Linked DNA regions of Parafrankia irregularis. The protein of the gene in region 1 interacts with the protein of each later gene in a pairwise test. Links are inferred from orthologs where the notes say so. Each region holds a gene or a part of one and is shown on either strand. Other genes may lie near its edges.

Evidence for each region.
Region 2: the proteins of AWX74_RS07185 (region 1) and dnaE interact in binary tests that used the Escherichia coli proteins (3 or more experiments, as listed by UniProt). The link is inferred for Parafrankia irregularis from one-to-one orthologs.

Annotation. Positions count from the first base shown.
Region 1 is NZ_FAOZ01000004.1:25,351-28,426, forward strand. The notes cover bases 57-2,907. They hold AWX74_RS07185 (pyridoxal phosphate-dependent aminotransferase), read left to right. Parts: upstream 57-806; coding sequence 807-2,009; downstream 2,010-2,907. Other genes in these bases: AWX74_RS07180 (carotenoid biosynthesis protein), read right to left, coding at 57-436; AWX74_RS07190 (cysteine hydrolase family protein), read right to left, coding at 2,026-2,676. Outside these bases: more of AWX74_RS07180, read right to left, coding at 1-56; AWX74_RS07195 (FAD/NAD(P)-binding protein), read left to right, coding at 2,931-3,076. UniProt on the Escherichia coli protein: Shows aminotransferase activity with methionine and histidine as substrates, and to a lesser extent also with phenylalanine.
Region 2 is NZ_FAOZ01000001.1:98,741-103,037, reverse strand. What follows is about bases 111-4,182. They hold dnaE (DNA polymerase III subunit alpha), read right to left. Parts: upstream 3,848-4,182; coding sequence 311-3,847; downstream 111-310. Other genes in these bases: AWX74_RS00400 (class I SAM-dependent methyltransferase), read right to left, coding at 111-237. Also shown: more of AWX74_RS00400, read right to left, coding at 1-110; AWX74_RS00390 (pyridoxal phosphate-dependent decarboxylase family protein), read right to left, coding at 4,191-4,297. UniProt on the Escherichia coli protein: DNA polymerase III is a complex, multichain enzyme responsible for most of the replicative synthesis in bacteria. This DNA polymerase also exhibits 3' to 5' exonuclease activity. The alpha chain is the DNA polymerase catalytic subunit.

The DNA.
Region 1 (3,076 bases):
TGAAGTCCCAGCCGGTGAGCACCACGGCCGCGACGAGCGGCGTTGTGAAACGTTCGGCACCGGTCGGCCGGGTCGGTGTGGCACGGACTATTCCGGCGGCCAGCACCCAGGCGATCCAGCCGTAGCCGAAATAGGCGAGCGGGACGACCAGCGGAATGTCCAGCAGGCGCGGCCCGCCGGTGTTGTGCTCGTAGAAGCCGAACGGGAACCCGCTGGCCACGCTGCTCGCTTCCAGCGCGAACGCGACGACGTAGCTGATCCCGAAGAAGGCGCCGATGCCCCGCCAACCGGCCGAACACGAACCGTGCGCCAGGCTGAACAACAGCGCCACGCCGGGCAGCAGGTCCATGGCGGTGTCGCCGAGTGACTCACCGGCCCCAACGGCTCCCGCGATCGCGGCCAGCGAGGCGATCGACGTCAGGATCCAGAGGAGCATGCCGTGGACCCGTCCCGTGGGTCGGCCGCCGGCCCGGTCACGGGCCCGGTCATCGGCCGGGCCCGAGCCCACGCCGGACCCGTCGCCGCCACTGGTCCCGCCGGTTTCACCCGGACCGGTACCCGTGGTTGTTGGCCCTGGTAGAGCCGCGCTAGCCATCCGACGCCCGCCCATCCACACCCGTGACCTATAGGTATAGAGATTTTAGGTGGATGTTGCTCCAGGTGCAGCGGTCCGCGGCGGCGCCGCCTGCGTGCGCCGCAGCCCCGGAGACGATCGAACCCGGCGGCGGGCAGGAGATGACTTCCGCGGTGCGCCAGGCCCAGCGAGTGGGCTTGCACGAGGGCCTCGTCCTGAGAACGGTGAAGACATGAACGCCAGGCCACCGCTGAAACCCAGCCCGCCGCCGAACGCCAGGCCCCTGCTGAACCGCCGGCTGGACGGACTCGGGACGACGATCTTCGCGGAGATGTCGGCACTGGCGACGGCGACCGGCGCGATCAACCTGGGCCAGGGCTTCCCCGACACCGACGGGCCCGAGGAGATCCGCGAGGCCGCCGTCCGCGCGCTGCGAGAGGGGAAGGGCAACCAGTACCCGCCGGGCCCGGGCATCCCGGAGCTGCGCGCCGCGATCTCCGATCACCAGCGGCGCTTCTACAGCCTCTCCCTCGACCCCGACACCGAGGTCCTGGTCACCGCCGGCGCCACCGAGGCCATCGCCGCCGCCATGCTGGCGCTACTGGAGCCGGACGACGAGGTCATCGCCTTCGAGCCCTTCTACGACTCCTACGCCGCCTGCATCGCGATGGCCGGCGCGAAGCGGGTTCCGCTCACCCTGCGAGCACCGTCCTTCCGCCCGGATCTGGACGAGCTGCGCGCCAGGATCACCCCGCGGACCCGTCTCCTTCTCCTCAACACCCCGCACAACCCGACCGGGATGGTGCTCACCGCCGGCGAACAGAGCGCCATCGCCGCCCTCGCCGTCGAGCATGACCTGCTCGTCGTCACCGACGAGGTGTACGAGCACCTCGTCTATGAGGGCACGCACCATCCCATCGCGGCCCTGCCCGGAATGCGGGACCGCACGGTCACCATCGGCTCGGCCGGGAAGACCTTCTCCTTCACCGGATGGAAGGTCGGCTGGGTCACGGCGGACGGCCCGCTCGTCTCCGCCGTGCGGACGGCGAAGCAGTACCTGACGTATGTCAGCGCGGGGCCTTTCCAGTATGCGGTCGCCGAAGCGCTACGGCTGCCCGACTCGTATTTCGAACATTTCCGCACCGATCTCGGCCGTAAGCGTGACCTGCTCGGTGACGGTCTGCGCGCGGCCGGGTTCGAGGTCTACCAGCCTCAGGGCACGTACTTCATCACCACCGACATCACGCCTTTCGGCGAGAAGGACGCCTATGCCTTCTGCCGTGCGCTTCCCGAACGCTGTGGCGTCGTGGCCATCCCCAACTCGGTCTTCTACGACGACCCCGACGCGGGTCGCAGCCAGGTCCGTTTCACCTTCTGCAAACGGGAGGACGTCCTGCGCGAAGCGACCGCCCGCCTGCGCCGGCTGGGAGACTGAGCCGGCTGGGCTGTGATCAAGGTGTTGGTGGCGGGGCAGAGCTTCCTGTTCGGCTTCGGAGGCTCCTGGGCGCTGGCCCGGGCTGTCCGGCGAACGCCTGGTCGACAGTGGTGACGGTCGCGGTACGCGCGATCAGGGCGAGCGCGGCCTCGTGAAGCTCCTGGCTCAGGCTGGCGGTCGCGTCCGCGAGTACCTCGACATCGAAGTCGCGGTCGTGAGCCTCGCGGGCGGTCGACAGCACCACCAGGTCGGTCGACACTCCACTGAGCATGAGCTTGTCCACTCCCCAGGTACGAAGCCGCAACGCCAGCTCGGTACCGTAGAACGGACTGATTCGGTGCTTGACGATGACCGGTTCGCCAGCGGCTCGCGGCAGCCGGTCATGGATCTCGGTCGCCCACGTCCCCAGCCGTAGTTTTTCCGCCGGCCGTGCCTCGGCGAACACCGGTGACCTTTCCGGCCATTCTGAGTAGTCGGCCGAGAAACCCACCACGACGTAGATCACGGGCAGCTCGGCCGCACGGGACCGCTCTATCGCCTCGACGGTCCGGTCGAGGACCCCACGCTGCTCCACCTGCGCGGCGTACCCGTGGTGGGCGTACTGCCCGGCCGGATGAATGACATCGTTGATCATATCCATGACCAGGAGTGCGGCGGTACCCGTCATGAGGATCTCCTGTTTCGTGCCGTGGGTGTCGTTGGCGTTGCCGACTATCCGGCCGACGAGGCCGGGCTGGATGGCCGGTGAACCCCGGTATTCACATTCATTCGACATCGGACGATAGCAGTCGGGCGACGAAAAATCGCGCCTTGCAGCCATGAGGGATCTCGATGGAAAGATGAGTAAAATGCTGTTGTCTGGCCGGTCCCGGCCGAACTAGCCTCGTCGTGCCGGAACGACACGAAAGTCGAGGCGAAGATATGGGACGAGACGCGTGGCGCCACAGCGGACGGCAGGCCACCGACCTGGATTCCGATTCCACCACGGTCTTCGAGGGGTCCGCCGGCGCCGTATCCGACGGCGGGGCTCGACCAGCCGGGGCGCAGAGCGGGCGCCTGCCCGGCCT
Region 2 (4,297 bases), on another replicon or contig:
CCGTAACAGCTCGGTCGTGACGTCGAGGCCGACGACCTGGCGGACGCGCGGTGCGACGAGCTCGGCGACGTGGCCCGCTCCGCAGGCCACGTCGAGGATGATCATGTCGGGGTGTAGCGGCTCGAGCCAGGGGACGGCGGGCTCGCGGGCGGCGAAGACCGCGTCGCGGTCGGTGAACAGGCGGGTCTGACGGCTGAAGGACTGACGTACCGTCCGCGTGTGGTCACTCGCATCCATGTTCTGATTTGTAGCCGTTCATGGCGGCGGCCGCCTCCGCACGACCGGCCGTGATCCGGCCCTTCATCCTCGATCAGGCCACGGCGGAGGCACCGAGCAGGGCCTTGAGGTCGCCCATCAGCGCGGGTGTCCGCTGGACCTTGTAGGCGTCGTCGAGTCGCAGGAGAGTGACCCGGCTGGACGACTGCAGGCGCAGGTGGACCTCGGTGGTGCCGGGGTGGTCGCCGAGCACCTCACGCAGCCGGTCGACGGTCGGGGGGTTGACCCTTGAGGCCGGCAGGGTGATCACCACGGGCGGGCTGAGCGCGTGATCGCTCAGGTCCGGGACGGTCAGGTCGGAGGCGACGAGGCGGGGGGTGTCCTCCCGCTTGTCGATGCGCCCCTTGACGATGACGACGGCGTCCTCGGCGAGCTGGGTCGAGCATGTCTCGTAGGTCGCCGGGAAGAACATCACCTCCAGGCCGCCGCCCATGTCCTCCACGGTGGCCAGGGCCCACAGCTTGCCCTGCTTGGTCACCTTCCGCTGCAGGCCGGAGATGATGCCGCCGATCGTGACGACGGAGCCGTCCGGGTACTCGCCGCCGTTGAGCGCGGCGATGCTGCAGTCGGCCTTGGCCGCGAGGATGTGCTCGACGCCGAGCAGCGGGTGGTCCGAGACGTAGAGGCCGAGCATCTCCCGCTCGAGGGAGAGCAGCAGGGACTTGTCCCACTCCTGGTCGGAGAACTCCTGGACGCCGAAGATCGGGGCGGCGTCCGGCTCGCCGTCCTCGCCGTCGAAGGCGAACAGGTCGAACTGGCCCTCGGCGTTCTTCTTCTTCACGCCCATGACCGCGTCGACGGCCTGCTCGTGCTTCTCGGCGAGGCCGCGGCGGGTGTGCCCGAGCGAGTCGAACGCGCCGGCCTTGATGAGCGATTCCACGGTCCGCTTGTTGCAGACGACGGCGTCGACCTTGTCCAGGAAGTCGGGGAAGGAGGCGAAGCGGGTCTTCGTCTTCCGGTTGCGGACGATCGACTCGACGACGTTGACGCCGACGTTGCGGATGGCGGCGAGGCCCACCCTGATCTCGTTGTCGCCGTGCGCGGTGTAGTCGGCGTCGGAGGTGTTCACGTCCGGGGGCAGCACCCGGATGCCCATCCGCCGGCACTCGTTCAGGTAGATCGCGCTCTTGTCCTTGTCGTCGCGGACGGAGGTGAGCAGCGCGGCCATGTACTCGGCGGGGAAGTTGGCCTTGAGGTAGGCCGTCCAGTAGGAGACCAGCCCGTAGCCGGCGGTGTGCGCCTTGTTGAAGGCGTAGTCGGAGAAGGGGACCAGGATGTCCCACAGCATCTTGATCGCCTCGGCGGAGAAGCCGTTGGTCTTCATGCCGTCGGAGAACGGCACGAACTCCTTGTCGAGGATCTCCTTCTTCTTCTTGCCCATCGCCCGGCGCAGCAGGTCGGCCTGACCGAGGGTGTAGCCGGCGACCCGCTGCGCGATCGCCATGACCTGCTCCTGGTACACGATCAGGCCGTAGGTCGTGTCCAGGATGTCGGCCAGCGGCTCGGCGAGCTGCGGGTGGATCGGGGTGATCTCCTGCTGGCCGTTCTTGCGCAGCGCGTAGTTGATGTGCGAGTTCGCGCCCATCGGCCCGGGCCGGTAGAGCGCGAGCACGGCGGAGATGTCCTCGAAGTTGTCGGGCCGCATCATGCGCAGCAGGGAGCGCATCGGCCCGCCGTCGAGCTGGAACACGCCCAGGGTGTCGCCGCGGGCGAGCAGCTCGTAGGAGGGCGGGTCGTTGAGCTCCAGGCCCATCAGGTCGACCTTGTGGCCGCGGTTGGACTCGACGTTGCGCACCGCGTCGTCCATGACGGTGAGGTTGCGCAGGCCCAGGAAGTCCATCTTCAGCAGGCCGAGGTTCTCGCAGGTCGGGTAGTCGAACTGCGTGATGATCGCGCCGTCGGCGTCGCGGCGCCACACCGGGATGTGGTCGATGATCGGCTCGGCGGACATGATCACGCCGGCGGCGTGCACGCCGGCCTGGCGGATCAGCCCCTCCAGGCCCTTGGCCGTGTCGATGACCTTGCGGACGTCCGCGTCGGACTCGTAGAGGCCGCGGATCTCACCGGCCTCGCTGTAACGGGCGTGCTTGGGGTCGAAGATCCCGGACAGCGGGATGTCCTTGCCCATGACGGCCGGGGGCATCGCCTTGGTGATGCGGTCGCCGACCGCGTACGGGTAGCCGAGGACCCTGGAGGAGTCCTTGATGGCGGCTTTCGCCTTGATCGTGCCGTAGGTGACGATCTGGGCGATGCGGTCCTCACCCCACTTGTCCGTCACGTAGCGGATCACGTCACCGCGCCGACGTTCGTCGAAGTCGATGTCGATGTCCGGCATGGAGACGCGGTCGGGGTTGAGGAACCGCTCGAACAGCAGACTGTGTGGGATGGGGTCGAGGTCGGTGATGCCCATCGCGAAGGCGACCATCGAGCCCGCGGCGCTGCCACGGCCCGGGCCGACCGGGATGCCCTGGTTCTTCGCCCACATGATGAAGTCGGCGACGACCAGGAAGTACGACGGGAAGCCCATCGAGAGGATGACGCCGAGCTCGTACTCGACCCGGGTGCGATGCTCCTCGTCGAACCCGTTCGGGAACCGCCGGTCCATGCCCGCCCAGGTCTCCTTGCGGAACCAGGACTCCTCGGTCTCGCCGTCGGGGACGGGGAAGCGGGGCATCAGGTTGCGCTTGGTGAACATGCCGGCCGGCTCGACCCGCTCGGCGATCATCAGCGTGGTCTCGCACCCCTGCTGCCAGGCGTCGGAGGTGTCGATCGCGTACATCTGCTCGGCGCTCTTGAGGTAGTAGCCCGAGCCCTCGAACTGGAAGGTGGGGTTCGCGACCGTCGACGCCGTCTGGACGCACAGCAGAGCGGAGTGGGTGGCCCGCTCCGACTCGTAGGTGTAGTGCGAGTCGTTCGTGACCACGAAGCGCATGTCCAGCGCGCGGGCGATGTCGATCAGCCCGTCCCGCACCCGGCGCTCGATCTCGATGCCATGATCCATGATCTCGCAGAAGAAGTTCTCGCGGCCGAAGATCTCCTGGTATTTCGCGGCGGCCTTGAGTGCTTCGTCGTAATGCCCCAGACGAAGCCGCGTCTGCACCTCACCGGACGGGCACCCGGTTGTCGCCATCAGCCCTTCGGCGTGCTCGGCGATGATTTCGGAGTCCATGCGTGGCCATTTGATGTAGTGGCCTTCGATGGACGCACGGGAATTGAGTCGGAACAGGTTGTGCAGCCCGGTCTCGTTCCGTGCCCACATCGTCATGTGGGTGTAGGAGCCACCACCGGAGACGTCGTCGCTCTTCTGGTTCGGGTCACCCCACCGCACCCGCTGCTTGAGCAGGCGCGACTCCGGCGCGACGTAGGCCTCGCACCCGATGATCGGCTTCACCCCGGCCGCCGTGGCCTGCTTGTAGAAGTCGTAGGCGCCGTACATGTAGCCGTGGTCGGTGATCGCGACGGCGGGCATCCCCTGCCGGGAGACCTCCGAGAACATGTCCTTGAGCCGGGCCGCCCCGTCGAGCATCGAGTACTCGGTGTGGACGTGAAGGTGGACGAAGGAGTTCGGCATGTCGTCGGGACCTTCCCGCGCGCGGAGGGCACGCCGGTCGATGCGGGGCGGGGACGGGGCGGGGGCAGGGGTGGGGCGATATCGGTGCGACGATACGAGTGCGGGCAGGGCGGGCGGAAAGAAAGCCGGCCGAAAAGTCCGCCGACCTACTCGCCTATTGTTCCCGGCTACTTCAGGTCGTTAGTGTGGCTTCAATGTGTCTCTCGGTGAAGGATTGTGGTCTCTCGGTGGCGGTGAAGGCGGTCGACGGCTGTCGCACGGGGATCCGGCGGCATTGACGCAGCCTAGCGCTGCCCGCCGACAGGCCTGAAGAGAACATGCCGGCCGCGCACCACCGGGCCACTCACCCGTGACAACGGCCACGTGCGTCGGCTATGGCGGCCGCGATCGCCGCGACGGCCCGGTCGACGTCCGCCTCGGTCGTCATCCAGTTGCAGACCGACAGCCGCA